DNA from 2 places in the Cutibacterium equinum genome. Region 2 is predicted to be linked to the other one. Evidence: predicted binding sites of a transcription regulator. Region 2 holds the regulator's gene; the other holds the start of a gene.
The links. The regulator HrcA, encoded in region 2, represses chaperone genes, less so after heat shock. The targets are predictions, from matches to a motif close to TTGGCACTCGNNNNNNNCGAGTGCCAA.

Region 1: a site for HrcA is predicted at 841-867, ahead of groL (chaperonin GroEL). Genes of this name have one in related genera too.

The regions. Positions count from the first base shown of each region.
Region 1 covers NZ_CP115668.1:436,840-452,502, forward strand. The annotation lists gene manA (mannose-6-phosphate isomerase, class I) at 1-365, opposite strand, end outside; gene O6R08_RS01970 (DUF3263 domain-containing protein) at 414-698, opposite strand; gene groL (chaperonin GroEL) at 1,036-2,670, shown strand; gene O6R08_RS01980 (transaldolase family protein) at 3,018-4,094, opposite strand; gene O6R08_RS01985 (GntR family transcriptional regulator) at 4,196-4,939, opposite strand; gene iolC (5-dehydro-2-deoxygluconokinase) at 5,154-6,143, shown strand; gene O6R08_RS01995 (Cgl0159 family (beta/alpha)8-fold protein) at 6,140-7,027, shown strand; gene iolB (5-deoxy-glucuronate isomerase) at 7,024-7,896, shown strand; gene iolD (3D-(3,5/4)-trihydroxycyclohexane-1,2-dione acylhydrolase (decyclizing)) at 7,899-9,797, shown strand; gene O6R08_RS02010 (hypothetical protein) at 9,948-10,184, opposite strand; gene O6R08_RS02015 (CoA-acylating methylmalonate-semialdehyde dehydrogenase) at 10,471-11,964, shown strand; gene O6R08_RS02020 (Gfo/Idh/MocA family protein) at 12,266-13,459, shown strand; gene O6R08_RS02025 (MFS transporter) at 13,601-15,208, shown strand; gene O6R08_RS02030 (zinc-binding dehydrogenase) at 15,436-15,663, shown strand, end outside.
Region 2 covers NZ_CP115668.1:885,514-901,176, forward strand. The annotation lists gene O6R08_RS04030 (AAA family ATPase) at 128-697, opposite strand; gene O6R08_RS04035 (hypothetical protein) at 816-1,253, shown strand; gene O6R08_RS04040 (IS110 family transposase) at 1,479-1,859, shown strand; gene O6R08_RS04045 (transposase) at 1,999-2,178, shown strand; gene O6R08_RS04050 (hypothetical protein) at 2,261-2,458, shown strand; gene O6R08_RS04055 (carbohydrate ABC transporter permease) at 2,843-3,697, opposite strand; gene O6R08_RS04060 (carbohydrate ABC transporter permease) at 3,690-4,694, opposite strand; gene O6R08_RS04065 (ABC transporter substrate-binding protein) at 4,691-5,983, opposite strand; gene hemW (radical SAM family heme chaperone HemW) at 6,124-7,314, shown strand; gene O6R08_RS04075 (DUF3097 domain-containing protein) at 7,390-8,268, shown strand; gene O6R08_RS04080 (inositol monophosphatase family protein) at 8,265-9,026, shown strand; gene O6R08_RS04085 (MBL fold metallo-hydrolase) at 9,047-9,730, opposite strand; gene hrcA (heat-inducible transcriptional repressor HrcA) at 9,874-10,902, shown strand; gene dnaJ (molecular chaperone DnaJ) at 10,906-12,081, shown strand; gene O6R08_RS04100 (16S rRNA (uracil(1498)-N(3))-methyltransferase) at 12,078-12,812, shown strand; gene O6R08_RS04105 (DoxX family protein) at 12,935-13,342, opposite strand; gene O6R08_RS04110 (RecQ family ATP-dependent DNA helicase) at 13,501-15,651, opposite strand.

The DNA of each region.
Region 1 (15,663 bases), 450 kb from region 2:
TCGACGAAGGTGCGCTGGGGGTCGTTGACGTCAATACCAGCCTCGTTCTCGCGGATGAACCCACTCCTGGCCATGTGGGCGTCAGGATGGGCCTGGAGGCTCAGGGGGTGGCGAGCCGCGAGGATCTTGAGGAGGAAGGGCAGCTTCGTGCCGAAGACGTCACGACTGCGTTGACCCAGCTCGTCGGGGTGAGCGTCGAGGTAGTCGTTGAGAGGAGTGCCGTCAAGGGTTGATGGCGAGGAGTCGTGGGCCCCAAGCCAGTATTCGGCCCAGGGTTCGCCGTCGGGTTCTTGCCCCAAGATGTCGGGGATCGCGTCATAGGAGCCCCAGGAGTACGTCCGGACCGTACCGGTCAGGCGTTTCATAGTGTGCCTCTCGTCAATGGTGTCGCATCGTTGACGACGCCGCGTGTGTCATCCGAGCAACTGTGCGCTGCGAGACCGGCGCTGCTGACTGCGGACTCGTTGCAGCCGTCCGACCAGGGACGGCGCATAACGTGCGGCCGACTCATCGTCGATGAGTTCGTTGAGTCGCAAGTGGTAGCGGGGGGACGACATGCCGAGCTTCTCGCGTATGACGGTCTCCTTGTCAAGGCTTGGATTCCCGGCCTGCCAAGATTCCTCGAGGTCCAGGATCGCGCGATCCGATGCACTGAGTTCGTTGAACGCCACGTCGTCGGGAGTGGAGGAATCTGACACGATTCCAGTTTAGGGTCCGGCGCGCGATCGTCGAGCAGCAACGCGGCGCAACCTGCCTGACGCCAACCCTGGGGCAGCGCAATCAGCCACTTTCTGTTCATCAACCCTTTGCACTCGCGGGGTGCGAGTGCTAAACATGTCATTGGCACTCGGCAAGCGAGAGTGCTACCGCCCGAATCGGTGTTGCGAGCGCCGGTGCGAGTGGTTGTCCCGGTGATGAGATCACCAGATCGTCCGTCGCGGGCATCACGGGGAAACACAACGCGGGGTCGCTCCCGCCACACCATCTGACGTCCACGGGCTGCCAAGCCCACCGGAGCGGAGGAATCCCCCAAACATGGCAAAGCTCATCGAATTCAACATCGAGGCCCGCCGCGGTCTTGAGGCGGGTATGAACACCCTCGCCGACGCGGTCAAGGTCACTCTCGGCCCCAAGGGCCGCAACGTCGTCCTGGAGAAGTCCTGGGGCGCCCCGACGATCACCAATGACGGTGTCTCCATCGCCAAGGAGATCGAGCTCGACGATCCCTACGAGAAGATCGGCGCTGAGCTCGTCAAGGAGGTCGCCAAGAAGACTGACGACGTCGCTGGCGACGGAACCACCACGGCCACCGTCCTGGCCCAGGCCATGGTCCGTGAGGGCCTGCGCAATGTCACTGCTGGCGCCAACCCGATGGGCCTGAAGAAGGGCATCGAGACCGCCGTCGAGGCCATCAGCGCTCGTCTGTCCGAGATGGCCATCGACATCGAGACCAAGGACCAGATCGCCTCCACCGCCTCCATCTCGGCTGCCGATCCCACCGTCGGTGAGATCATCGCCGAGGCCATGGACAAGGTCGGCAAGGAAGGCGTCATCACTGTCGAGGAGTCCAACACCTTCGGCCTGGAGCTTGAGCTCACCGAGGGCATGCGCTTCGACAAGGGCTACATCTCGCCCTACTTCGTCACTGACACCGAGCGCATGGAGGCTGTCCTCGAGGATCCCTACATCCTCATCGTCAACTCCAAGATCTCCTCGCTGAAGGACCTCCTGCCGGTCCTCGAGAAGGTCATGCAGTCCGGCAAGCCGCTCTTCGTCATTGCCGAGGACGTTGAGGGAGAGGCCCTGGCTGGCCTCATCGTCAACAAGATCCGTGGCACCTTCAAGTCCGTCGCCGTCAAGGCCCCGGGCTTCGGTGACCGTCGTAAGGCCATGCTCAACGACATCGCCATCCTCACCGGCGGCCAGGTCATCTCCGAGGAGGTCGGTCTGTCCCTCGACGCCGTCACCCTCGACCTGCTGGGCCACGCCCGCCAGGTTGTCGTCACCAAGGACGAGGCCACCATCGTCGACGGTGCCGGGGACTCCGAGCAGATCGCCGGACGCGTGAGCCAGATCCGCAAGGAGATCGAGAACTCCGACTCCGACTACGACCGCGAGAAGCTGCAGGAGCGCCTCGCCAAGCTCGCCGGCGGCGTCGCCGTCATCAAGGTGGGTGCTGCCACCGAGGTCGAGCTCAAGGAGCGCAAGCACCGCATCGAGGACGCCGTGCGCAACGCCAAGGCAGCTGTCGAGGAGGGCATCATCCCCGGTGGTGGTGTCGCCCCCATCCAGGCTTCCAAGGCCGCCACGATCGAGGGGCTGGAGGGCGACGAGCTCACCGGCGCACAGATCGTTCTGGCTGCTTGCTCCGCCCCGCTCAAGCAGATCGCTGTCAACGCGGGTCTTGAGGGTGGAGTCGTGGCTGAGAAGGTCGCTGGTCTGCCTGCAGGACAGGGCCTCAACGCTGCCACGGGCGAGTACGTCGACATGGTCGACGCCGGCATCATCGATCCGGCCAAGGTGACTCGTTCTGCCCTGCAGAACGCAGCCTCCATTGCGGCTTTGTTCCTCACCACCGAGGCTGTCATCGCTGACAAGCCCGAGCCTGTCAAGGCTCCTGCTGGCGGCGGCGACATGGACGGCATGGGTGGCATGGGCGGAATGATGTGATCCAGCTCATCTGATCCACGATGGGGCGGCTCCGTTTTGGAGCCGCCCCATCGTGTTGATGTTCGTGAATTGGTATCTGGAGGGGTGATACGCGCGGACCATTCGGCGGGACGGTGATGACTCGCGTACGAGATGGACGGTGGAGACGGAAACTGGTGTTCTCGTCAGACCAGGCTGGTGATGTCACCGGTGCCGATGTATGTGATCTAGAGGAGTGACAAACTCCTTGCCCAGGAGTACTGGCGCCAATCGTCACCACGAGCCGGCGTGGGGCCATGCATCCGCAAGACCCGACCGCAGCAAACGCCACGGTCGGGTCACATGTCGATCAGGCAATTTCGAGGGGATCAGATGGCTGGGGTGACGATGTCACGCACCAATGCGTCGAGATCGGCATCGGCCTGGAGGAACTGGCGCAGAGTTTTGCGAGTGGCTCCGAAACTGTCGAATTCCTGGATGGTCAATCCATCCGGATCGTAGGCGCGCATGAACTCCGGGATTGCCTTGAGGGCAGTGAGGTGCTCTGCGGCGACGGGTTCGTCCATGCGTGGGACGGTCTGGTAGCCGGAGTCGTTGATGCGTTTCTGCCACTTGAATGGCGGTGAGACTACGAGGTCACCACCAATGAGTTCCGACCACTGGAGGACGTTCCGGAAGGCTGCGCACAGCACTCGGGAGTGGAAGCCGCGCTCGACGAAGATGTGGTAAGCGCGCTTGATTGCGGCGATGCCGGCCCACTCCAAGTGACCAGGATCGATGAACAGCCTGTCACGCTCGGCCACGATCTTGAGCCAGTCGTCAAGGCGACCGGCCATGATCGTCACCACGGGTCCCATTTCGTCAATGGGTTTGCCCTCGGCTACACGACGCTGGAGCCCTCGTTCGATGGCTTCGGCGGACCTTACTGCCTGGGCCACGGTGAAGGACACCGTCACGTTGACCGAAACGCCGCGGTAGGTGGCCTCCTCGATGGCCTCGATGCCCACTGAGGTGCAGGGAATCTTTACGATGATGTTTGGGGCCAGGTTGCTGAACTCCTCAGCTTGGTCTGCCAGAGCCTTGGCATCGCGGTGCAGTCGCGGATCGGTTTGGATGGAGAGGCGGCCGTTTCGGCCCTTGTGCTCGACGAAGATCGGTTCAAGAAGCTTTGCTGCCTCAACCGACATGTCTTTGATGGCCTGCCACCCGATCTGGGATTCTCCCCACGTGGGATTGCTCTCGGCGATAGCGCGAATGCGGTCTTCCCAGATGTCTGGGTGTTTCTTGATCGTCGTGTAACCGATGACCGGGTTGCATGTGGCACCAACACCGCCGAACGCGATGGACTGACGAAGTTCGTCCAGATCGGCCGAGTCGTTCCACAGCGCCGTCGGGGTCGTGCGGCAAGCGTCGAGGAGTGGACCTGGGGTGTACTCGATGTTCATGACAACTCCTGTGCGAGGTCTTTACCGGCGCAGCGTCGTCGCCGGTATGACCTCTAGCCAACACCTCACTATTTGTCCTGTCAAATACGCTCGCCGTGGAGTCAGGCGTACACCGTGTTTTCGTAGGCGTAGATGGAGGCGCGGTATACGTGCTGTCCGAACTCGATGACACGGTTGGACTCGTCGCATGCTGTGCGTTGCATCGTGAGTAGGGCGGCGCCGGGCGGTTCATTGAGTAGACGTGCTTCGTCGGGGAGGGCCAGGCGTGCGCTGAATCGCTGATGGCCGACCGCGATGATGATGTCCCTACTGCGCAAGTAGTCATAGAAGCCAGTGGTCGTGAGCTCCTCTGCACTGGGTGCGAGGTCTAGCGGCACCCAGTTCGTCAGGATCGCCAGTGGTTCGTCTTGGGACATCCGTAGTCGGCGGAAATGAGCTACTTCGGAGTTGGCGGGCAGACCAAGGGCGGCGGCGACAGCTGGCGGGGCTACCTCCACTTTCCAGTCGAGCACGCTGGTGCGTGGCCGCTGTCCAGATGCCTGCAAATCGTCGTACAGGCTTGTGAGGTTCATGGAACGATGTACCCGGGTAGGCGTTACCTGGGTGCCAACTCCGCGTCGACGGATGACGAGTCCACGCTGGGTGAGGGTCTCGAAGGCGCGACGCGCGGTGGGACGCGACACATGCAGACGTGCCGCCATCGAGATCTCGTCCTCGATGCGTGTGCCGGGCGCAAGCTCTCCGGATTCGATGAGCTGTGCCAGTGGCTCGGCGATTTGGGTGTGGAGCGGTTCTGGGCGCGACCGGTCGATGGTGATGTCAGCGATGTAGGGGTCGTTGTCCACTGCCGTTCCTCGTCTGTGTGCGATTACTGACGCACAGTCTATTTGGTGGCCAGTGCGGCGGGTGGGCTGATGGAGTGGGTTGCCTCGAGGCGAGCGCGGGTTGCGGGTGCGTCTCTCGTGGCTGGCAACTGACAGCCTCGTCAATTGTATTGACAAATTCTTCCCGGTTGGTAGCATTCGAAGGGTCAAGCATCCTCGATGAAGTGGAGTTGTCATGGTTTCCAACCGCCGTCGTGACCTTGATGTACTCACGTTGGGACGAATCGGTGTAGACATCTATCCGCTGCAATATGGCGTGGGGTTGGAAGACGTCACGTCATTCGGGAAGTTTCTTGGTGGCAGCCCCACCAATGTGGCCGTTGCCGCTGCCAGGCTCCGGCACTCTGCCGCAGTTGTCACCGCAGTCGGTGACGATCCCTTCGGGCGGTTCTGCCGTCGTGAGATGGCCAGACTGGGTGTGTACGACGACTATGTGCTCGTCAACTCCGAGTTGCCCACTCCGGTGACATTTTGCGAGATCTTTCCCCCTGATGATTTCCCGCTGTACTTTTACCGGTATCCCACGGCTCCAGACCTGAAGATCACCCCCGATGACGTACCAGAAGATGCCGTGAGGAACGCCAAGATACTGTGGCTGTCGGTGACTGGCCTGTGTCAACAACCCTCATACGATGCACATCGTCGAGCTCTCGAAGTGCGCAGCAGGGCTGAGTATACCGTTCTCGATCTCGATTACCGGCCGATGTTCTGGGGCTCTGTTGAGAAGGCACGCGAGGCCATCTCAGCGGTATTGCCTCACGTGACGGTGGCGATCGGAAACCGCGAGGAGTGTGAGGTGGCCGTTGGTGAGACGGACCCCGACAGAGCCGCCCTTGCGCTACTTGATGCGGGAGTCGAGCTTGCCGTTGTGAAGCAGGGGCCCAAAGGTACGTTGGCCAGGACTCGTGAGGAACGTGTCGAAGTCGCTCCCACTCCCATCAATGTCACCAATGGCCTCGGAGCCGGGGACTCGTTCGGCGGCAGCCTCTGCCACGGACTCCTCGAGGGATGGAGCCTTGCTGAGACGATTCAGGCGGCCTCCGCAGCAGGCGCCCTCGTTGCGACACGGTTGGAATGCTCCACCGCGATGCCGTCAGAGCCTGAACTGTTCGCGATGATGGCGAAGCATCCAGACGTTGCTGTCAAAGAGGAGCGCATACCATGACGAACACACCGCTCATCGACACATTGCTGGACCGGCGACTCACCGATCCGGTGAGGTTCGCCGACTGCGTCAGGCAACGCCGTCCAGCGACGTGGCGTCGCGCTGAACCCCTCATGGTCGTCGCGGCCGATCATCCCGCCCGCGGGGCACTCGCAGCCGGAGGACGCGACGATGCCATGGCTGACCGGGAACAACTCCTCGAGCGCTGTGTGACCGCACTGGGGCGGCCCGGGGTCAATGGGTTCCTGGGAACTGCAGACATGGTTGCTGACCTCGCCAATCTCGGTGCTCTGGATGGCAAGGTCGTGTTTGGTTCGATGAACAGAGGAGGGTTCGCGGGCGCATCCTTCGAACTCGATGACCGGATGACGGGCTATGACCTGCAAGGAATTCTCGACGAGGATCTGGCTGGCGGCAAGATGCTGTTGAGGTTTGACTTGTCCGATCCTGGAACGGCCACCACGACGCAGGCCTGCGCCGAGGTTGTCACGTCTTTGGCCAGGGCACGACGGATTGCCATGGTGGAACCGTTCATCTCGCATCGCGCTGGTGATGGCAGAGTTGTCAATGACCTGTCCGCCGACGCGGTCGTCAAATCGGTGGCCATGGCCTCAGCTCTGGGAGCCGACACCTCGTGGACCTGGCTTAAATTGCCTGCGGTTGACGATATGGAACGGGTGGCACGAGCGACCTCGTTGCCCATTCTCCTCCTGGGAGGAGAGGTGAGTGCAGACCCTGACGAGACTCGGCGTCGCTGGGCCAGGGCTCTTGGTCCACGAAACGTTCGCGGGCTCGTCTTGGGGCGGTCCGTCCTCTATCCACCGGACTCAGACGTGGCAGCTGCCATTGACAACGCTGTTCAATTGTTGGGAGCACAAGCATGACGGAATTGGTTCTTCGAGCTGGAAGCACTGCTTCAGGCTGTCGCGACGTCGTCGTCGACCCTGGGCGGGCTGGCTGGACATACTCCGGCCTGACTATTGCCACACTGGCGAAAGGCGAGACCCTTGAGTTCGACACAGAGGGTCATGAGTACCTCGTCCTGCCGTTGGAGGGATCATTCACTGTGCAGAGCGAGGGATTTCGAGCTGACCTCGCTGGACGCGCCACCATTTGGGGCCAAGTCACCGACTATGCCTTCGTGCCTCGCCGTAGCGTGATTACTGTCACTGCCGTCAGCGGCGGACGGGTAGCCCTACCGAACGCCCTTGCCAGTGAAGACCTCGAGCCCCGATATTGTCCATCGGAGGAGGTGCGTGTCGAACTGCGCGGAGCGGGAAACTGCTCCCGTCAGGTCGTGAACTACGCGATTGCCAACCCCTTGCACACCTCCCGACTACTGGCATGCGAAGTTCTCACCCCCGGCGGCAACTGGTCGTCGTACCCGCCGCACAAGCACGACGAGGAATCAGAGTCCGAGCATGAGCTCGAGGAGATTTACTACTTCGAGATTCGTGGTGACGAGCACGGTCCAGGCATGGCTTTCCATGGGACCTACGGAACTGCGGATCGGCCGATCCATGTCGCGGAGATGGTGGCCAGTGGAGATGTGGCGCTGGTCCCGCACGGTTGGCACGGTCCGTGTGCAGCCGCTCCCGGGTATGACCTCTACTACCTCAACGTCATGGCAGGGCCCGGTGCCGCTGAGTGGAAATCGGTTGACGATCCGCACTACGGCTGGATTCGCCAGACATGGCAAGACCAAGACATCGACCCCCGTCTGCCGTTGGCAGTGGACGACTCAAAGGAGTGATCATGACTGAGCAGACTGTGAGGCTCAGCGTCGGGCAGGCCATCGTACGCTATCTGACCCATCAGTACACCGAGAGAGACGGGGTTGAGCGTCGCTTCATTCCTGGAATCTTCGGGATTTTCGGCCATGGCAATGTCACCGGTCTGGGCCAGGCGCTGTTGCAGAACGAGGTAGCTCCTGACGATGAGGAAGGTCGCCTCGAATATTGGATGGGCCGGAACGAGCAGGGTATGGTCCATGCCTGTGCCGCGTATGCACGAGCCACCAACCGGTTGCAGGCGCTGGCTGCCACGGCGTCTGTCGGCCCGGGCTCACTGAACATGGTTACTGGCGCGGCCCTGGCCACCACGAACCGGGTCCCGGTGTTGCTCTTCCCGTCCGATATTTTCGCCAATCGGGCGCCGGACCCCGTCCTCCAACAGCTGGAAGACCCGACAAACCCCGATGTGTCGTGTAATGACGCCTTCCGCGCCGTCTCAAAGTTCTGGGATCGGGTGAATCGTCCAGAACAGCTCATGGTTTCGCTACCTCGTGCGATGCGCGTTCTCACCGACCCCGTGGACACCGGCGCTGCCGTCGTCTGTCTGCCAGAGGACGTGCAGACGGAGGTTTACGACTGGCCAGTGTCATTCTTTGCCAAGAAGGTGTGGCATGTTGACCGCCGTCGACCCGATCACGGTGCCCTGGCGCGTGCAGCGGAGGCCATCCGCGCCGCGCGTCGTCCACTCATCATCTCCGGCGGGGGCACGATCTACTCAGAAGCCAGCCAGCAATTGCGGGACCTCGCATCTGCTACCGGTATCCCAGTTGCTGACACTCAGGCCGGCAAGGGTGCCATCAATTGGGATCATCCCTGTGCCGTCGGTGGTGTTGGTGCAACTGGCTCCGATTCAGCAAATGCGCTGGCGGCTCGCGCTGACGTCATCATCGGCATCGGCACTCGGTACTCCGATTTCACAACCGCCTCGCAGACGGCTTTCAAGAATCCAGACGTGACATTCGTCAACGTCAATGTGGGATCCTTCGATGCTGCCAAGCAAGGTGCGCAGATGGTGGTGGCCGATGCGCGTGAGGCGCTCACGGAGTTGTCAGAGGCTCTTGACGGCTATCGCGTTCCTCAGGAATGGAGTGACTACGCCAGTACACAGGCCAAGGCTTGGGCAGAGGTGACCGACCGTTGCTACCACCTGGGCCACGGTCCGCTCCCGGCACAGACCGAGGTGTTCGGGGCGCTCAACGAGCTCATGGGCGACGATGATGTGGTCGTCAATGCTGCTGGGTCGATGCCTGGTGACTTGCAATGCTTGTGGCGTGCGAGCACTCCCGTGCAATACCACGTCGAGTACGCGTTCTCATGCATGGGCTACGAAATCCCGGCATCACTGGGCGTGAAGATGGCATTGCCAGATTCTGAGGTCGTTGCGATCGTCGGTGATGGGACCTATCAGATGCTGCCAATGGAGTTGGCAACGATTGTCCAGGAGGGCGCGAAGGTCATCATCGTGTTGCTTCAGAACTACGGGTTTGCCTCCATCGGGGCGCTCTCGGAGTCTCACGGATCCCAACGGTTCGGGACGAAATTCCGCCAGCATGATGACGGTCAGGGGCATGTGATGGGAGACGACACCTTGCTGCCCCTTGATATTGCTGCCAATGCCCGGTCGTGGGGAATTGACGTCCTGGAGGTTCACACCATCGAGGAGTTCAAGGAGGCCTACCGCGAAGCGGAGGCGTCTGATCGAGCCACGATGATCCACATCGAGACTGACCTGTATGGTCCTAATCCGCCTGCATCGGGATGGTGGGACGTACCGGTCACGTCGCAGTCGCGCTTGGAGTCGACGCAGAAAGCCTATGCCGAGTACACCGAACACGTTGCCGCACAACGTAGGTTCTTCTGAAGCAGCCCGTGCTAGGTGACCGGGCGGTGGTCCGATGAGTTTAAAGGATCACGAGGGATTCCAGCCGAGCTGGAATCCCTCGTGAGTCCGTTGTCGATGTTGTGTCGCCGTCCGCACCACGTGATCATGATGACGACGAGCTGAATGTGCTCAGGCGTTGCCGAAGAGATGCACCATGCTCAGTACGATCGTCAAGGCGACGGTCACGAGACCAGAGATGATGGTGAGGAATGGGGCGTCACTGATGATGCCCGCGATGGCCAGGGCGAAGAGAACCAGTGCTGCCGGAACAACGCGAAGCAGGCTGGCTGCCTGGCTGCGCATGATCGACCGCATGCCGGTGGGGGTGCGCGGAATGATTCCAGAGTTAACGTAGCTGACAGACATAGGTGGTGTCTTAACTCCCTCTCGGGTGCCGAGACATGACCTTACGGCCGTGCTCGGCACGACCGTGTGCTGACTCGAGGTTCCTCGAGCGGTTGAGAACTGACTCAACGTGAAGAATGTTAGCACAATTGCCTGTGGCTCTGCCATGACCTCGGGGCTGACGCGGCTTGTACGTCCCAACAACTACGTTTGTTAGTACAAATGACGGCGTGTGGGCTACCATGAGACGCGTGGGGCTCGAGTAGGTTGGCCCCGCTGTTCATCGACAACGAAGGAGTTCTCGAGCATGAAGACCATCAGGCATTGGGTCGGCGGTGAGTACTACGAGGGATCCCCACTGGGCGTGATTCCGGTTGAGAACCCCGCAACTGGTGAGGTTACGGCGGAGCTGTTGCAGGCGTCCAAGGAAGACTTGGATCACACCGTTGAGGTGGCGCGTGATGCGCAGAAGGAGTGGGCGAGCTACTCGTTGTCCAAACGGGTGGCGATCATGTTCAAGATGCGCCAGCTCGTGCTCGACCATCAGGACGAGATGGCGCGGCTCATCGTCGAGGAGCACGGCAAGAATTACTCTGACGCGATTGGCGAAATCCAGCGTGGCCGGGAGACCCTTGACTTCGCGACGGCGATCAACGTCGCGCTCAAGGGCGAATACTCTCATGACGTGTCCACCGGGGTCGACATCCACACCACCCGTCAGCCGGTTGGTGTCGTCGCCGGAATCTGCCCGTTCAACTTCCCGGCCATGGTCCCGATGTGGATGCACCCGTTGGCCATTGCCACTGGGAATGCCTTTATCCTCAAGCCGGCATCCCCCACGCCGTCTGCTTCGCTTCTCACTGCGGAGTTGTACAAGGAAGCCGGACTTCCCGACGGTGTGTTCAATGTGCTTTCGGGTGATCGCCGCAGCGTTCAGGACATCTTGGTTCACCCAGGCATCGACGCGATTTCCTTCGTTGGCTCGACGCCGGTCGCCCACATCGTCCAGGACACTGGCGTAAGTCACGGCAAGCGAGTTCAGGCTCTCGGTGGTGCGAACAACCACGCCATCGTCATGCCCGACAGTGATCTTGACTTCGCTGCCCAACACATCTGCGCATCTGCCTTCGGGGCTGCCGGCGAGCGTTGCATGGCTCTTCCCGTGGTTGTCGCTGTCGGTGGTTGTGGCCCGGAGCTGGCCGAGAAGGTCAAGAAACATGCCGAGGCCATCAAGGTTGGTGAGGGCATGGGCGAGGGAGTCGAGATGGGGCCCGTCATCTCCGCCAAGGCCAAGGACCGTATCGTCGGCCTCATTGATGACGCGCAGGAGCGAGGCTCAACGGTTATTCTTGACGGCCGCGGCCTTGTCGTTCCCGGTTACGAGAACGGGCACTTCCTGGGACCGACGATTCTTGACGACGTCCCCCTGGATGCTCCGGTCTACACCGAGGAGGTTTTCGGCCCTGTCCTTGCCATTGTCCACGCCGACACCTACGACGAGGCGCTGAAGATCGTCAACGCTCAGCCTTTCGGTAACGGCTCTGCGATCTTTACCAATGATGGTGGTGTGGCCCGCCGCTTTACCCTCGACGTGGAAGCGGGCATGGTGGGTGTCAATGTGCCGATCCCAACTCCCGTCGCGTTCTACTCGTTCGGTGGTTGGAAGGAATCGTTGCTGGGCGATACCCACATCCATGGCCCGGAAGGCGTCACCTTCTACACCCGTGCCAAGGCCATTACTGAGCGTTGGCCAACTGAGAAGACCTACGCAGCGACGATGTCATTCCAGCGCGAGGAATGACCCTGCGTGTCTGACTGAGGCGGTCGGGTGTGGATCCTCGACCGCCTCAACATTTCTGGGCTGGTGAGATCATCGACATGGGGCGGCCGGAGGCTTTGGATCGTACCTTGCATTGCTGGCAAGGGGTGCTCTCAGTGGTGCTGGGATGGTTAAGTCAATCCATCTGGCATGAAAATGGATGGCGTAGACGCTGGACTCCAGCTCTCGATCTGCTATCCTTTTGACAGGACAAACACACGAAGCTGTGTGAGGGTCTGTCGGCTACGGGAGCCGACGAAGATTCGTGAAGGTCGTGATCGATATGGGTCGAACCATCGGTGTGGGTGTGGTTTCTCTGGGATGGATGGGGAGACTTCATACCCGCGCATATAAGGCGCTTGCTGAAAAATTTCCAGAGATTCCAGCGGATATTCGATTGGTATCGTGCTGTGATCTGGTTGAGGAAAATCGAAAACTGGCTGTAGAAAGGTTGGGATTCTATACTGCAGTTGAGGATTATCGTGACCTTATCTGTAATCCTGATGTAGACGTTGTTTCTATATGTGCTCCAAATTTCTTGCACCGTGATATTTCTCTTGCTGCGGCTGAGGCGGGAAAACCGTTCTGGATTGAAAAACCGATGGGGATCAATGCTGAACAGTCTCGTGAAATAGCGGAGGCGGCGGAGGCTCGTGGTCTCGTCACCTCAGTTGGGTTTAACTACCGGCACACTCCTGCCATTGAGTTCGCGCGTCAGCTGATCTCTGATGGACGCTTGGGTGTGGTGACTAATGTCCGAGTGTGGCTCCTTGCGGACTATGCGTCTGATCCACACGGTCCGCTGACGTGGCGGTATGACCCGGAGCGCGCTGGTGCCGGCGTAGTGCTCGATCTGATGGGTCACGGAGAAGATCTTGTTCAGTATCTGTTGAAGAGACGATTTACCGAAGTTTCGGCTGCGTCTGAGACGTTCATCCGCCAGCGGCCTAAGCCACTAAAAGGGGGTATCGGGCATGCAGGTTGGATTGTCTCTGACGAGCTCGGGTTGGTAGAAAATGAGGATTACTGCGCCGTCCTGGCGCGTATAGAAAATGGTGTTATGTGCACCTTGGAGTCCAGTCGGGTCAGTGTCGGGCCACGTGCAGAATACATCGTCGAGATCTATGGAACTGATGGATCTATAAGATGGAACTTTGAGGATCTCAACCATTTGCAAGTATGTCTAGGAAGGAATAATGGCGCCTTGCAGGGGTATATCAACTGCATGGCTGGACCTGAGTTTCCGGAGTTTGCGCGGTTTCAACCAGGAGCCGGAACATCTATGGGATTCGACGATATGAAGGTCGTTGAAGCCGCGAAGTTCGTTCAAGGGGTTTTGGACGGACAGCAATATGGTCCATCCGTCGCCGACGGCTGGGCCTCGGCAGAGATCAACGACGCGATCGTTGCCTCCTGTGGGGACCGTACTTGGCATGATGTCATGCCGGTATCGGGGAGAACCACATTCGATAAGTGACCGCGCCATCGCGTGTCTTTGAACAGGCCCGGCAGCATACAGGCCGCAGGTGGAGAATTTACCACCGAGTGGGTTGAGGCTGCCCCTGAATGAAAGGGTGACATGAGTACACCTTCACACATTAAAGAAGACATCAGCCGAATGGTTGATGAGACTCCTCCGTCCGGCAAGCACCGGGGCATCGGTGCTCTTGCTGCCGTGGCAACCTTGGGATCCTTGCTTTTTGGATATGACACAGGTGTTATTTCCGGAGCGCTTCCCTATCTGTATATGCCTCACCTGGCTGGTGGGCTCGGCCTAACTCCGGTTCAGGAGGGTGCAATCGGCGGCACGCTCCTCATTGGGGCCGCAATTGGTGCCGTGACTGGTGGCATCATGTCTGATCGGTGGGGACGTCGTCACAATATTACGATCCTCGCGATGATCTTCTTGCTGGGGGCACTGGGGACAACATTCTCCCCGAATGTCGTCGTGATGTACATGTTCCGCTTTGTGCTTGGGTTCGCCGTCGGTGCCGCATCGGCCACGGTCCCGGTGTATCTCGCCGAAAACGCCCCCAAACGCATTCGAGGGTCAATTGTTGCCATTGATCAGCTCATGATCGTCACTGGTCAGCTCTTGGCATTCTCCATGAACGCCATCATCAACGCTGCCCATGGTGGGCCACAGCTGGTCATCAAGGCCAACAACAACCCCGACAGCCTCGGCATCACGAAGGGCACCTATTCGTGGGATCAAATCCTGGCTTTACAGGCATCGAAGGGTGGCCCCCTGGAGGCGGATCAATACCGCACATTTGTAGAGAATCTCGTCATTCAGTCCGGCAACGGCGCGGCTTGGCGTTGGATGTTGGTGCTGTGTTCAATTCCAGCCATTGCGTTGTGGATTGGTATCCGCTTGATGCCTGAGTCGGCTCGTTGGTACTTGGCAAAAGGCCGAGTGGCCGACGCTATTGGGGCGCTCAAGCGGGTTCGTGACCCGGAGAAGGATGGCCCCCTGGACGCTGAGGTTGAGGAGATGCTCATCTCGCAGCAACGCGAGTTGGAGAATAAGTACCAGGGCAATGCGTTTGCCCACGTGTGGCGAACACCGTGGCTTCGCAAACTCATGCTAGTGGGAATATTCCTGGCCATCGTCAACCAGACCACGGGTGTTAATACCGTCATGTATTACGCGCCGAAGGTGCTGGAATATGCGGGTATGACAACCTCGGCATCGATCACCGCGCAGGTGGCCAATGGCATCATGTCCGTCATCGGTTCACTTGCCGGTCTGTGGCTGATCCTCAAGTTCAGTCGACGCAGTTTGCTCATCTTTGACGTTTCTGCTGTAGGTGTCACTCTGCTTGTTATCGCCGCAACCTTCCAGTTCACGATCTCCCCACATATTGTCAATAAGACCACGCCGCCGACTTGGGCGCCATACCTGATTCTTGGTCTCATGGCGGTGTTTATGCTCATCGTGCAATCGACTAATGGTACGGTGGTCTGGACGATGCTTGGTGAGATGTTCCCGTCGAATGTTCGCGGTATCATGAACGGTACGGCTATCTTCTTCATGTGGGTGGTCAATGCTCTTATAACGTTTACCTTCCCGTCCATGATGGCCAACTTGGGAGGTGGGCTCACGTACACTATTTACGGCATTATGAACATCGTCATTGCCGTGATTCTGTTCAAGATCATGCCGGAAACTCAGAACAAGTCTTTGGAACAAATCGAGACGTACATGGAAGAGCGCTATTCCTGAGCCTCTTTCCGGGGTGCTGAGTGGGGTGTGTGGCTCGTACGGTCATGCACCCCACTTGGCTATACCGTGAGCGGGGTCGTCGTCGCACTGTCGCTATGGACTGTGGGCGACGGAATGACTTCATTGTTGAGGTGGCGACGGCCCCGGAGCTCGTTGTGTGCGATCTTGTGCGACTTGCGAGCGTCTGATGTAATGACATTGAATGTATGGACAAAGGAGTAAAGGTTATGGATTCCTTGCCAACAACGATGCGTGCCGCCGTCCTACGAAAGCCCGGTGAGCCGCTCGTCATCGAAACCCTCAACGTTCCCAGGCCACGTCATGGCGAGGTCCTCCTCAAGGTCATCGCCTGCGGCCTGTGTCACTCCGACTTGCACGTCCTGGGCGGGGCGATCAGCTTTCCTGTCCCGGCGGTTCTCGGCCATGAGGTCAGTGGCGTCATCGTTGAACTTGGT
Region 2 (15,663 bases):
AATTATCACCCGTTCCCCTCGTCGCTTGACGAGGAAGGTAAAGACACCCCGGTACCAGACGAAGCCTTTCGCAGACGGTGGTGATGAGGGCGTTTTCCGCCAGATTGGGATTCCCCCTGCGTAGTCATCAGCCACGAAGTCGAAGTAGGGCTTTCTGCATAACCAACTCGAAGGGTTCTAGGCCGTCGATTGGATTCAGCGCCGTAGGGACCGGTTCGTAGCGGGCGATGAAGTCCTGTAGAGCCGATTCGGTGACGTGCAGGGCATCCGCATGAGTCTCCCGATTTCTCGCTGCCAGACGCTGGCGGAGTACGTCGATAGGGGGTTCAAATTTGACCAGAACAGGGACTCCTCCCGCTCGTGAAACGAGGCGTACCCACTCCAGACGATCATCGTCCGTCCACAGTCCGTGATCTAGGACCACGCGCTTTTCCCGGCCGATCTCATCGAGCAGCTGTCTCCGTGCAGTCTCTAAAGCTCTACGCTCAAACTCGGGATATAGAGGCTCAGGGTAGTCAACTCCGTAACGTCCGAATTCGTCAAAAACCAGCTGGTCGACCGAGATGCGAATCCCGCCCTTTGAAGCCACCCTCTTTGCGAAGGTAGACTTCCCAGAACCTGTCAGCCCTGCGAGAAGGAGACAAAGGGTTCGATGTCTTTCGGTGGAGGGCATCTGCTCCGTGTGGGGAACGTCCATGGTGGCATGGTACTGAATCGCTCCGGTATGTCCGGCGACTCCGAACTTTGGGAAGGTTGGAGTCGTATCGGGCAACACGAGCAAGCGCTACCCGACTGAGTTGGCGCGGGTGGTGCGGATGTATCACGAGACCCGCCCGGAGTACGAAGGTGACTGGCCGGCTGTGGTCAAGGTCGCCCAACTTGTCGGTGTCTCGACCCGGAGACCCTGCGGCGCTGGGGGCCGTCAGGACGAGGTCGACCAAGGACAGCGTCGGAGTGTTAGCAGCGAGGAGTCGTCCGAGGCCGCACGGTTGAAGCGTGAGAATGCGGAACTGAGAAGGGCGAATGCGATCTTGAAGGCGGCGTCGGCTTTCTTTGGTGGCCGAGCTCTACCGGCCGGGGCAGTGATCGTCGACTTCATCCGCGAGCACGCCGGCAGGCGTGAGGCGGATGGGTTGCGGTGGGATGCCGAGTCGATCTGCCAGATCCTGCGGGTTCATGGCATCGAGATCGCCCCATCGGCCTACTACGAGTGGCGCGACAAGCCCTTCGGTAAGCGTGAGCAGCGCGTCTAGACGGTATGGGTGACTCTGTTTCGGGGGTGAGGGTCTGGTGGGCTGGGGTCTTGCCGCGTGACGATTCGTGGGTTGCCGGGCGGGGTGGGCCCCTCTGGCCTTTCCGTCATGTGTGGGGGCTTGGTTGTTTATCGAGCGTAGGAGTGTTGGTTTGGATGTGTATGCCCGGTCCGTGGTGGTGCATGTGATGGACGTCCAGACCGGAGGAGTCTTCAAGGCCAGGCTGTGTCCCGATCCTGGGGGGAGGTGACGGCGTGGGTCACGGCTTTGCCCGGGCTAGCTGCGGTGATCTTGGAGGCTGGCCCGACCGGTTATGGGCTGGCTCGAACTCTCCTGTGGTACGGCATCCGGACGGTCGTCGCGGCCCCGTCCAAGTTGCAGCGGCCTTCGGGGGCGAGGGTGAAGACTGATGCGATTGACGCCGAACACCTGTCGACCCTGTTGCGGCTGGATGGGTTCACTGCAGTCACTGTCCCCGACGAGTTCACCGAGGCTGCCCGCGGCCTCGTCAGGGCTCGGGAAGACTGCCGCAGTGACCTGATGCGAGCCTGTCATCGAGGCTCGAAGCTCCTGGCGCGTCATGGGGTCGTCTACTCGGGTGGGTAGGCCTGGAGTAACGCGCATGATGCTTGGCTTCAGCGGTAACGGTTCGACTCTGTGCTGGTCCAGGCCGCGTTCGATGAGGCCTATGACAGTGTGATCACGATCACGGCGCGCCGATTGTCTCGACCAGCGCATCACCGTCATGGCCCAGAACAGCCTGTGGGCCGACACGGTTCACCGGCTTGGCTGCCTGCGGCCAATCTCGACCCTGACCGGGTTTGGCCTGGTGGTCGAGATCGGCGACTGGGCCAGGTTCACTGGCAACTCGATTGGCTCGTTCGTCGGTGTGGTCCCGTCGGAGAACTCCTCGGGGCAGTCATGATCGCCGGGCCGATCACGAAGACCGGTAACGGTCATGCCGCCGGCTGCTGGTCGAGGCCGTGTGGCACCACCAGCACCGTTACGTGGCGGGCACGACGATGCGTGAGCGTTGGGACCTCGCATCCCCAGCGGCCCGGGCCCGCGGTGACCTGGGCAACCGTCGTCTCCACTACCGCTGGGACCAGTTCACGAAGCGTAGCAAGCCCAGCAACGTCGCCGATGCTGCGATCGCCCGCGAGTTGGCGGGTTGGTGCTGGTCGCTGGCTGTCCTCGAGGAATAACCGGCTCGAGGCTCACACACTTGGCTCGAAGACCGGCCGGTCACGGGGTGAGGTAGCGACCGGAACGACCCGCGATACACCATGAGCAGCCGACACCAACGTGTCGGCGATGCTCGATCCTAGACGCGCGTGAGGTTGCGAGCCGAAAACATCGTCCTGCGGTATCCAGCCCGCGAATATCAGACTGACATGGCCGTGGTACAGACACGCGGAACCCCTGACCACAACCACTTCGGGTTAACACAAGGCAGGCGCCGCCAGACATCCAGCCCGGTGGCGCCTCGTCCTGCCCTCTTGACAAAGCCTGCACCCATACCAGGTGTTGCGGTGCATGACGTTGGTTACGCGCCGGGGTGTGAGGGGCACGGATCGAGGTGGGAGGTCTCAGTCCATGCCAGAGGTCTCCAAGCCCTGCACCAGATAGCGCTGCAGGACGAGGAAAACGATGACGACCGGCACGATCGCCACCAAGGCTCCGGCGAACAACTTGGGGTAATTGACTCCCTGGCTCGTCATGAATCGGCTCAAGGTGAGCTGGATGGTCATGGTGTTGTCGCGGGCCACCAGAAGTGGCCACAGGAAGGAGTTCCAGGCACCGATGAAGGTGATCGTCGTCACGGCCGCGATGATTCCCTTGGAATTGGGGACGACTATGCGCCACATCGTCGTCCACGGGTTGGCTCCGTCGAGATTCGCGGCCTCTTCCAGCTCGTGGGGGAACTCCAGCAGGGACTGTCGGAACATGTAGGTTGCGAAGGCCGAGAACATCATCGGGATGATGAGGCCTCGGTAGGAATCGATCCACCCGAACCGGGTCGTCATGATGAAACTCGGCACGAAGGTGACGGCAGTCGGCACCATGAGGGTGAGCACCGTCAGCCGTAGCACCACTGTCGCGGCCTTGTTGGGGAACCTCGCCAGCCCGTAACCAGCCATGAAACTGACGAGGACCGTCAGCAGCGTCTGGCCGACGGCCTGGATGGCCGAGTGGAGCATCGCTGCGGGCAGGTTGAGGTCAGTGTCGCTGAACAGATCCCGCAGTACCGAGAAGTCGAGGTTGTCAGGCAGCCACGTCCATTCTGCGGCGACGAAGGCTTCCGAGCTGGTGAAGGCATTTCGGAAGATGACGTAGAAGGGCAGCAGGAACAGCAGGGCCAAGATGAACAGCACGACGATCTTGAGGCCGTGCAGGAATCTCCCGGAGCGGCCCGTGACCATGTGGGAACGTTCCTCAGCCATGGGACACCTCCTCGCGACGATCCTGGGCGGTCGGCGTGATGGCCTTCTTCTCGCGACGCTCCTGGCCGGTCACCAGCCAGTTCTGGGCCAGGCCGAACAGCACGATGATGCCGGTGACGATGACCGTTCCGGCCCCGCCCATGCCAAGATCCTGATCGGCCCCACCGACGCTGATGAGGTACAGGTGCACCAGCGGGGGACGCGCGTACGGCGGATAGGTGCCCGAGGAGGACAACAGGTTGTAGAACTCGTCGAATGCCTGGAAAGCACCGATGAGCAGCAGCATGAGGACCGCAGCGCTGACTGCGCGCAGTTGCGGCAGGGTGACGTGACGCAGGGTCGCCCACCGGCCCGCGCCGTCAATGGCAGCAGCTTCATAGGTGTCAGTCGGAATGCGGTTGAGACCGGCGATGAGCAGGATCATGTAGTAGCCGACCTGCAGCCACAGTCGCAGTGAGACCAGCGCGATCCAGTACCAGTAGCCCACCCCGGACAGCCAGTCGATGTTGCTGCCACCGACCTTGCGCAGCAGGGAGTTGACCAGGCCGAACCGTGCTCCGTTGAAGAAGCTGAGCCGCCAGACCATCGCCGCGACGACATAGGAACAGGCCGTCGGGATGAAGAAGGAGGAGCGGAAGAAAGCCCGCAAGGTGCCGACGTTGTTGAGTGCCAGCGCAAGGGCCAGGGAACACACGTAGGTGAGAGGGACGATGAACACCGCGAAGACGATGAAAACCAGCATCGACTTGCGGAACAAGGGGTCGGTCAACAGGTTCTGGTAGTTGGCGAAACCGACGAACGTCGTGGGGGACAGGGTCGCCCGAGCATCGAAGAACGACAGGTAGGCGCTCCAGATAATGGGGATGCAGACGAAGATCAGCAGCCCGATCAGGAACGGCGCAACGAACAGGGCAAACCAGAGGTTACGTCCCTGGCGCCCCCGAACTCGCTGCCAGAAACTGCGGGGCGGGGGCTTCGAGAGTGTCGACGAACTCACTTGTTGACGCGCTTGAGTTCAGCCTTGGCCGTCGACTGCACTCCCGCAAAGGCCGATTTCGGGTCTTCACCCTTCTTGACGACGTTCGTCAGCGCGGCGCTGTAGGCGTCGGAAATCTTGGAGGTCCAGAACAGGCTCGGGGCCTTGCCATACTTGTCGACCATCTTGGCGGCGTCCTTGCCGGGGCCGCTGTTGATCTGGGAGCACTTCTCGGTGAGGTCAGGCTGGGACGGGATGTGCGTTCCGAAGGAGTTGGCGAAGTCGACCTGCTTGTCAGTCTGATCGACCCACAGCCACTTGGCAAACTTCCGGGCAGCCTCGACGTCGTTGCTCGTCCCCTTGGCAGCGACACAGGAGCCGTAGGCACCGAAGGGGACGGCCTGCTTGCCGGATGCGCCGATGGCCGGGAATGCGATGACGCCGAAGTCGTCCTGCCATTTCTTGGCGATGTCGCGGAGGGACCACAGGCCACCCCACTGCATGGCGGTCTCGCCGTTGACGAAGGGGGCGGGGTCGAACCAGTCCTTCGATGCGGCGGTCAGCAGAGCACCGGACTGGTGGAAGTCACGGTAGGCGGACACGGCGTCGAAGAAGGGTTGCTCCATGAAGGCGACGTCGGTGTGGTCGTCATTGAGCTGGTCGAAGCCGGAGGCCCAGATGAGGAGGTTGCCGAGCACACCGACGCCACCGTCGTTGCCGGCGAAGAACCCGCCCATGTCGTTGGTCTTGACGGCCTTGGCAGCCTCGACGAGTTGCTCGAAGGTGGTCGGGGCCGACAGCTTGGCCTTCTCCAGTACTGACTTGCGGTAGTAGAGCAGCTGCATGTCGACGACCTGGGGGATCGCGTAGATCTTGCCGTCGAGGGTCATACGATCCAGCACCGGCTGGGAGAACGTGGACTTGGCGTCACCGATGGTGTCGGTGAGGTTAACGACCTGGCCCTTCTGGATCATGTCAAGGGTGGCGCCGTACTCGGACTCGAAGACATCGGGGACGCCCGATCCGGACAGCAGGGTGGTGCCCAGCAGCTTCATGTAGTCGGTGCCGGGGTTCCATTTCACGGTGACCGAGGCGTCCTTGTAATCCTTGGCGTAGCGATTGACGGCTTCCTGGACACCTTTCTCGCCGTACTCGTGGTACCACTGGACGATCTTTCCGGAGCCACCCGACGTGGAGCTGGACTTCGAGCCGGTGGATACCCCACCGGTGTTCGACCCGCACGCGGTCAGGACGGCGGCAGTGGCCAGGCCGGCAGAGGCGCTGAGGAGACGACGGCGAGAGACATTCATGAAGGCAGCTTAAACCTCGAACTGTTGAAATTTCACCCGTCGCCCTTGGTGTTCGCCATTCGGATAGCCAGAAGGTGTGGTGGCTCGGCCCCACCCGCCCCAGATGGCATCATGCAAGAGCGACATCTCAACCCCTGGGACTGAGGAGGACCATGACGCCCCCAGACGGACACCTGCCAGCCCTCCAGCCCGCTGACGGGCCATGGAGTATCTACGTGCACGTGCCGTTCTGCGCGTCTCGGTGTGGCTACTGCGACTTCAACACCTATGTCCTCTCGGCCATGGGGGATGATGCCGTCTCCGGTTACCTGGCCGCCGCTCATCGCGAGATGGATCGTGCTGCTCAGGTGTTGGGGCAGCGTCCGGCGGTGTCCACGATCTTCTTCGGTGGTGGGACTCCGACGATGCTCACTGCCGATCAACTGGGGGAGCTCGTCGACCACGTGCGTACGGTGTGGGGGATTAACGACGATGCCGAGATCACCACGGAGGCCAATCCGGAAACCCTCGACGAGGATGTGCTGTCCGGGTTGCTCGAGGCGGGGATCAACCGGTTGTCCATGGGTATGCAGTCCTCCGACGAGCACGTCCTGACGATCCTCGATCGTCGTCACCGGCCCGGGCGTGCGGTGGAGATGGCGCAACTGGCCCGCCGGGTGGGATTTGACGACGTCAGTCTCGACCTCATCTTCGGCACTCCAGGTGAGGATCTGGACTCGTGGCGACGCAGCCTCGATGCGGCGTTGACGGCCGAGCCCGATCACGTCTCCGCCTATTCCCTCATCGTCGAGGAGGGCACCAGACTGGCGGCACGCATTCGGCGTGGCGATGTGCCGATGACTGACGAGGACGACCTGGCCGACAAGTACCTCATCGCCGAGAAGACCCTCACCGAGGCGGGGTACGTCAACTACGAGGTGTCGAACTGGGGCCGGCCCCGCAACGGTCGTGACCACCGGTGTCGTCACAACATGGCGTACTGGCTGGGACACGACTGGTGGGGGATCGGTCCGGGAGCCCATTCGCACGTCAACGGGACACGGTGGTGGAACGTCAAGCACCCGGCGACGTATCGCAGCCGGTTGGCCGATGGTCGGCTGCCCGTCGAGGACCATGAGGTTCTTGACGCCCAACAGCGCCACGAGGAAACGGTGCTGTTGCGGCTGCGCCTGGCTGACGGGTTGGCCTTGTCCCAGTTGACGCCGGTGGAACGTCACCGGGCTGAGCAGATCGCAGAGCAGGGGCTTGGGGCATTTGAGGATGACTGCTTGGTCCTCAACCTGTCGGGTCGGATGGTGGCCGACCGGATCATCACGGATCTGTTGATGTGAGCGTGTCGCGGTCCTACCGGGGATTTTTCGGCTGGTGATCGACGACGTGTTGTCATGGCCATGGGTGGCAATACAGTGGCTACCGTGATCGACCGGTACTCCCACGATGTGCTCGCAAGCGGCTGGCGCACCTCTCACATGAAAAGCAGCGTAGACATGCCGTTGGAACTCGACATGGTCGTCGAGGATCCCTCGAGCGGATATGTCGGGGCCGTCGTCGCGTGGCACAACGGCCTGGTTGTGCTCGAGGATCGCAAGGGCAAACGCAAGTCCTTCCCTATCGGTCCTGGGTTCTGGGTCGACGGCACACCCGTCACTCTGCGCATTCCCTCGCGTCAGGGCAGTGCGAGTATCACGCACACGGCGTCAGGATCGGTTGCTGGGCCGGCCGAACCTGCCAGGGTCGCTCTTCCCAGCCGCATCTACGTCGAAGGTCGCCACGACGCCGAACTCGTCGAGAAGATCTGGGGTGACGACCTGCGCCACGTCGGGGTCGTCGTGGAATACATGGGTGGTATGGACGATCTGGTTGGGATCGTCGCCGAGTTCAGGCCGGGGCCAGGGCATCGCCTGGGAGTGCTCGTCGACCATCTCGTGGCCGGGACCAAGGAATCCCGCGTGGCAGACGAGGTTCGGCGCGGAGGATATGGCGAGTACGTCATGATCACCGGCCACCGGTTCATCGACATCTGGCAGGCCATCAAACCCGAGCGGATCGGCCGGAAGGAATGGCCGCAGGTTCCCATGGACGAGGACTTCAAGCTCGGCACCCTGAAACGCCTCGGCCTGCCGCACTCCACACAGGCCGACGTCGGCAAGGCCTGGCAGGCCATGTTGCACCGGGTGCGTGACTGGCACGACCTGGATCCGCGATTCAACACCGAGATGGAGAAACTCATCGATTTCGTCACCTGTGACCACGTCGATGAGCTCGACGATGAGGAGATGGCATGAACATTGACGCTCAGAGTGTCGGCGATCTCATCCGCGACGTCGCAGCCAGGGTCATCGATCCGCGGTTCCGGTCCTTGCAGGATCACCAGATCCACGAGAAGAAACCCGGTGACTTCGTCACCGATGCCGATCGTCAGGCTGAGGAGGAGCTGGGTGCGGCGTTGATCGCGTATGCGGGTGGGGTTGTCGTCGGGGAGGAGGCCGCCTTCGCCGACCCGACCATTCTCGACGCCCTTCCCGACGCCGACCTGGCCTGGGTCATCGATCCCATCGACGGCACGAGAAACTTCGTGCGCGGATCGGAGGACCACGGGGTGATGCTCGCCCAGCTCAATCATGGCGAAACGGTGAGGGCCTGGATCTGGCAGCCCCAGCACGGCCACATGTGGTGTGCTGAGCGTGGCGCAGGGGTCACCTGTGACGGTGAGACGGTGAGACGAGGAGGCTCCCAGGTCCCGATTCGCGCCGCGACGACCCATGAGGCATACAAGATCGCCTCACCGCAGGTCGAGTGGCAGATGTCGAAGTGGTGCTGCGCGGTGGACTACCCGCTGATCTGCCTGGGACAGACCGACGTCACCGTGTATCAACACTCCCATCCGTGGGATCACCTGGCTGGAGCCCTCATGGTGCGTGAGCTCGGTGGGGTCGTCCGCAGCGCCGATGGGGTCGAGTACGGGCCAGCCGGCATGGCGGGAAAGCTCGTCGTCGCGGCTGATGAGCAGGCTTACCGGGTGGTCGCTGATCTGCTGGGTTGAGCGGTGTGGGGCGGCCGGCCTCAGGCCAGCTGGGGAGGAATGTGCTGGCCCACCGGGGTGAGGGGAATCTCGACGGGGATTCTCTCGGCCAGGTCGCCGCGTTGTTCCATGACGGCGACGGCATCGACTGGGCGCCCGTGGCCAGGCACGTAGACGCCCACGCCATCGGTGCCCGTGATGACCGCGTCAATGGCGCGCGGCCAGCCTCGCACATCGGTTGTCTCGTCGGACTGTGGTGGCCCGGCGGTCTCGACCAGATCCCCGACGAAGGTCACCTTCTCCTCGCGGATGATGACGACGAGGTCCCCGTCGGTGTGTCCAGGGCCCGGGTGAATGACCTCGGCGCCGAGACCACCCAGATCGACATAGGCCATCAGGGCGATGGGGTGGTCAACACGCAGGCCGGGGCAGTGAGCCACCGCAGCCTCGTGCATCCAGCTCTGGGCCCCATCAATTCCTGCAAGTCCGCCACTGTGGTCATCGTGGTGGTGGGTGACGACGACCCGATCGACCGGGCGGCCCAGCATGGCTGCTGCCGACATTGCCAGGCGTGCCCCCTGCTCAGGAGAGGATCCAGTGTCGATGAGGAGAACGTGATCGTCGCCGGCCACCAATCCACAGGTGACGGTTTCCGGTTCGATCGTCGTCGTCCACACTCTGGCCGTCAGAGCGGTCCACTCGGGATTCTGGGGATTGGTCGACATGGCCACCAGTGTGGCACGTCTGGGGAAATGCGCTGCCAGCGAGAGAAGCAGAAGGATTCCAGACGAACGCGATAAAGTGGCACTCGGCACCTGAGAGTGCCAAAGTGAGGCTTGTACCCGATGAGGTCGCGTGAGGAGGGATTGTGCTCGACGACCGCAAGCTCGACGTGCTCAAGGCCATCGTCACCGACTATGTCTCCAGCAAGGAGCCGGTGGGCTCCAAAGCCCTGGTGGAACGTCACGGCCTGGGGGTGTCCCCGGCAACAGTGCGTAATGACATGGCTGTGCTGGAGGAGGAAGGCTACATCACCCACCCTCACACCAGCGCCGGTCGTATCCCGACTGACAAGGGGTATCGCCTCTTCGTTGACCGAATCGCCACCGTCAAGCCGCTGTCTGGGCCAGAGCGTCGAGCCATCCATGCCTTCATGAGCGGGGCCGTCGACCTTGATGACATCGTGCGCCGCACGGTGCGACTTCTCGCCCAGATCACCCACCAGGTGGCGATCATGCAATACCCGGTGGCGACGACGGCCACGATCCGTCACCTCGAACTGGTGAGCCTGTCGACCGACCGCGTCCTCATCGTCGTCATCATGTCGTCGGGGTCGGTGGAGCAGCGGATCGTGGAGCTTCCCGGCCACGACGAGCAGAATCTTGCTGGGCTTCGCACCAGGCTCAACGAGGCCCTCGTCGGCCTGACGGTTGCACAGGCCGCTGACTCCCTCAATCGGCTTCTTGACGAGTTCGACGAGTTCGGACCAGCCGAGAGCCAGCACGCAACCTCGGTCGTCGCGACTGTCCTGGAAATCCTCGCCGTCGATCCGTCCGCCCGTGTGGTCGTCGCCGGAGTTCCCAATCTCACCGCGTTCGGTGCACAGTGGGAGACGATGGTGCGTCCGGTCCTGGAAGCCCTCGAGGAGCAGGTCGTCCTCATGCGACTGCTCGGCGAGGTCACCGCCGGGGAAGCCGGCGAGGTCACGGTGCGTATTGGTGCCGAGAACACTGACGTGCCCTTCCAGTCCACCTCATTGGTGGCAAGCACATACGGTCCTGACGATGCCCTGTCAAGCCTCGGTGTCGTCGGACCCACCCGAATGGACTACCCCTCAACCATGGCAGCCGTGCGAGCCGTGGCCTGTTATGTGGGCCGGTTCCTGGCAGAAGGATGATCCTTGAGCAACGACTATTACGAGATTCTCGGCGTTTCCCGGGATGCCAGTTCCGACGACATCAAGAAGGCTTATCGCCGCAAGGCCATGAAACTTCACCCCGATGTCGCTGGGCCGGGATCGGAGGACGAGTTCAAGAAGGTCCAGGAAGCCTATGAGGTGCTCCAGGACCCGCAGAAGCGCGCCGTCTTCGACCGTGGCGGAGACCCGAACGCCCGCATGGGTGGATTCGGCGAGGGCGGATTCAGCACTGCCGGATTCGACTTCACCAACCTCGTGGACGCCATGTTCGGTGGCGGAACCTCCTTTGGTGGTGGCGGACGTGGGCCCCGCTCCCGGACCCGACGCGGCCAGGACGCCTTGGTGCGGATGCGCCTGAGCTTGGCTGAGGCGGTGTTCGGCGTCACCAAACCGCTGGACGTCGACACCGCGGTGGTGTGTCCGAAGTGTCAAGGTAAGGGAGCACAGTCCGGCTCGGAGCCGGTGACCTGCCACACCTGTGAAGGGCGCGGCGAGGTCATCACGGTGCAGCGGTCCCTCCTTGGTGACATTCGCACGAGCCAGCCCTGCCCGACCTGTCGTGGCTACGGCACGGTGATCCCCGATCCGTGCCAGGAGTGCTCCGGTGAGGGGCGGGTGCGCACCACCCGCACCATCAACGTCAAGATCCCTGCCGGAGTTGCTGACGGCAACCGGATCCACCTGGATTCCCAGGGAGAGGTGGGCCCCGGTGGTGGCCCGGCCGGCGACCTCTACATCGAGATGACGGTCAGCCCGCACGAGGTGTTCACCCGAGAGGGAGACAACCTCGAGATGATCGTGACGATCCCGATGACGGCGGCTGCGCTGGGGAGCAAGGTGCCGGTTCACACCTTGGAAGCCGATCGCGAGGACTTCGCGGACTCCGAGAAGTCGGTCACCGTCGAGGTGCCATCGGGAACCCAGTCGGGCGATCGCATCGTCATCCCCGATCGTGGCGTGCCGCGACTGCGCCGTGGTGGCCGGGGTGACCTGGGTGTCACTGTCATCGTGCAGACTCCGACCAAGCTCGATTCCCACCAGAAGGAGTTGTTGCGTCAGCTGGCCGAGGCTCGGGGGGAGACCGATGCGTCGGCGTTCGTGGAGAAGTCCGGGGCACGCGGCATGTTTTCTCGCATCAAGGAAGCGTTCGGCGGATGAGTGACCCCTGCTTCCTCGGTGAGGTTGCTGGAGCCACGCCCGGAACAGTGGTCGACATCACCGGGGCGGAAGGCCACCACGCCAGTTCGGTACGCCGTATTCGGGTGGGGGAGTCCGTTCTCGTCACCGATGGCCAGGGCCATGCAGTGCGCGGACCTGCCATCGAGGTGACGAAGGGATCGGTGAGAGTCGAGGTGGTCGAGGTGCTCGAAGCCCCCGTCACCGCTCATCGCTGGGTTGGTGTCCAGGCCCTGCCGAAGTCTGACCGCGCCGAGCTTGCCGTGGCGACTCTCACCGAGATGGGCGTTCACGAGATCCTGGCATGGCAGGCCGATCGCAGCATCGTGCGCTGGAAGGGCGACAAGCAGGCCAAGGGCGTGGCCAAGTGGCAGGCGGCTGCTCGTGAGGCCACCAAACAGTCGCGCAGATTCCTTGTTCCCCCGGTTGCGCTGGCTCAGACCGAGGATGTGGTGGACAGGATTCGTGGCGCAGCCGCGGCCTATGTGTTCCACGAGTCAGCCACCGAACCCCTGGTGCGTCAGAACCTGCCGGAGTCTGGTGAGGTGATGTTCATCGTCGGGCCTGAAGGTGGCATCACCGACCAGGAAGTTGAGGCCTTCGTGGCTGCCGGCGCTCATCCGGTGACCATCTGTGACGCAGTGTTGCGGACCTCGACGGCCGGCGTGGTTGGGCTGACCCAACTTCGGGCCATGGCCGACCACGCCGGGTGACCTTCCGCGCTGTTCCATACCTGACATGGCCATACCTGATATGGCGATGGGGCCGGACGGGTTTCCGTCCGGCCCCATCGGTGTGGAGGGGGATTGCCGTCGCGTGACGGCAGTTCACTGGCTCACTTCTTGGTGGCACCACCCAGAGCAACGGCGAGCAGGCCACCGATGAGGCTGATGTTCTTGAAGAACTGGATCTGCTCGCCGGCCTTCTCATCGCCGTCCTTCTCCCAGAAGGGGTGTCCGGCAAGAGTGACGGGGACGAGCTGGGCGGCCAGGATGGTGGCGGCCAGACGCGGCTTGATGCCAAGGGCCAGCATGGATCCTGCGGTCACCATGGTGCCGCCGTTGACCTTGACCAGCAGGCTGGGATCAACATCGGGGATCTGGGAGCGAACTGCCTCGGGCATCTTCCCGAAGAGTCCGTCGACAGCTCCGGAAAGGTAATCGGCGCTCGTGACCTGGCCGAGGCCTCCCTTGATGAAGATGGCGGACAGAGCGGAACGGGCGATGAACTTGGCAAGAGACATGAATCCTCCTAGGTACTAGGTGCTACTTCCATCGTGCCCTATCAAGGCTCGCGAAGGTGCCACGTTCGCGTTTAGGTGACGAATCCACTACTTTTTCGTGGTCTCGCTCAGGGATAGTGGCGCACGCGGACGAGTGGTTGGCGGGGAAGTGCCGGGTCTCAGTGGGTCAGCGCGAGGGCCAGCGGCAGGACGGGGCCTGACCCAGCTCGTCTCAACACCCGTGCGGCGACAGCCATCGTCCATCGACTCGAGATGACGTCATCGACGAGAAGTACTGGGGCACCGCCGAGGTGGGACAGCCGTGACATGAGTTGCGGTCCGACGTTGAAACGGTCGTGCACATCTCGAAGGCGGTAAGCCGAATTCGTCGATGAATCGAGGCGTGGGGCGTTGTGTTCCAGATCGAGCCAGCCAAGGTCTTGGAGCTGACCGACTCGGGCCAGCCCCGAGGCCAGGGAGTCGATGAGGCGAGGCCGGGTGACCGATGGCACTCGGACCACGGCGGCCGGGCGATGTCCCCAATCCCATTCGGCCAGGACCTTGAGGCAGGCCTTGGCCAGTGCCGGGGTGATCTCGGCGTCGATGGGAACGCCGTTGGCATCGTTGCGCAGCAGGTCTCGCAGCGGCCCTCCCCAACCCAGGTCGGAGAGCCTGGCGATGACGCGGCCCTCCTCGGCCATCTCCTCGGTGCCGATACGGCCCTTGAGACCAACTCCCAAGGTGTCCATCCCCGATGGCCAGGTGGTGCGCGGCTCGATGGGAACACCGACCCTGTCGAGGATGGTTGTCGCCGAGCAGGATGCCGCCGGGTCGATGTCCGTCGGGTACCACGGGCCAGCGCAGACGTCGCAGCGGCCGCATGGTGACGCGGAGGGATCGTCGAGCTGGCCGGTGAGGAAGGCCATCCGGCAGGTGTCCAGATGCTCGTAAGTGAGCATGGCCTGCTGCTCGTCGTGGCGTGCCTGAAGGATTCGCTGATAGCGCTGGGTGTCATGAACCCACCCATTCCCGGTGGCTCTCCAGCCACCACGAACCTTCTCGACCGCCCCGTCCACCGCCATCACCTTGAGCAGCAGATCAAGCTGACTGCGTCTGATGTCGACGCGGGCCTCCAACGCCGGAACAGAGAGCACCTGCCCCTCGGACAGTGCTCCCAGCACAGCGTCGGCACGCTCCTGGGTGGGCATGGCTGCGGTGGCGAAGTACGTCCAGATGTCCTGATCCTCCGGGCCGGGAAGCAGCAGGACGTCGGCGTTCTCGGTGGCCCGGCCTGCTCGACCGACCTGCTGGTAATACGCGATCGGAGAGCTCGGCGCTCCCAGGTGCACCACAAAACCGAGGTCGGGCTTGTCGAACCCCATTCCCAGGGCACTGGTTGCTACCAAGGCCTTGACCTGGTTGTCACGTAGGGCTTCCTCGAGGGTTGACCGTTCCTCGGGGTCAGTGCGTCCGGTGTAGGCCCGCACGTCGTGACCTGCTTCGACCAGTGCGCGAGCGGTGTCCTCGGCCGCGGAAATGGTCAGACAGTAGATGATCCCGGATCCTGGCAGGTCATCCAGATGTTGCACGAGCCAGCCCAGACGATCAGTTGGGTTTGGCAGGTTGAGCACACCGAGCCGCAGGGAGGCCCGGGCCAACGGTCCGCGCAACACGAAGACATCATCGAGATCACGAGCCGGAGCGATCTGTTCTGCCACGTCCTGAACGACTCGCGAATTGGCGGTGGCTGTCGTCGCCAGCACCGGTATGGTGTCGGGCAGGGCTGAGACAAGGTCGCGGATACGTCGGTAATCGGGTCGGAAATCGTGGCCCCAGTCCGAGATGCAGTGGGCCTCGTCGATGACAAGCATCCCCAGTCGTCCCACCAGATCGGGCAGGTGCTCCGTGGCGAACGTCGGATTGACGAGTCGTTCCGGAGACACCAGCAGGACGTCGATCTCGTCAGCATCGAGCTGCCTGGTGATGTCGGCCCACTCGGTGACATTGGCTGAGGAGATTGCAGCAGCCCGCACGCCAGCGTGTTCTGCAGCGGCCACCTGGTCGCGCATGAGGGCGATGAGCGGGGAGACAATGAGGGTTGGTCCGAATCCGGCAGCTCGCTGCAACAACGCAGCGACGAAGTAGACCGCTGACTTTCCCCAGCCGGTGCGTTGCACCACCAGCGCACGACGGCGATGGGCGACAAGGGCCTCGATGGCCTCCCACTGGCCGGGGTGGAACTCGGCATCGTCGCGACCGACGAGACGACGCAGGATCGCCAATCCGCGGTCATGCAGGGTGTTGTTCGGTGTGTTGAACGGTGTCGTCATGGCCCCTCCCTT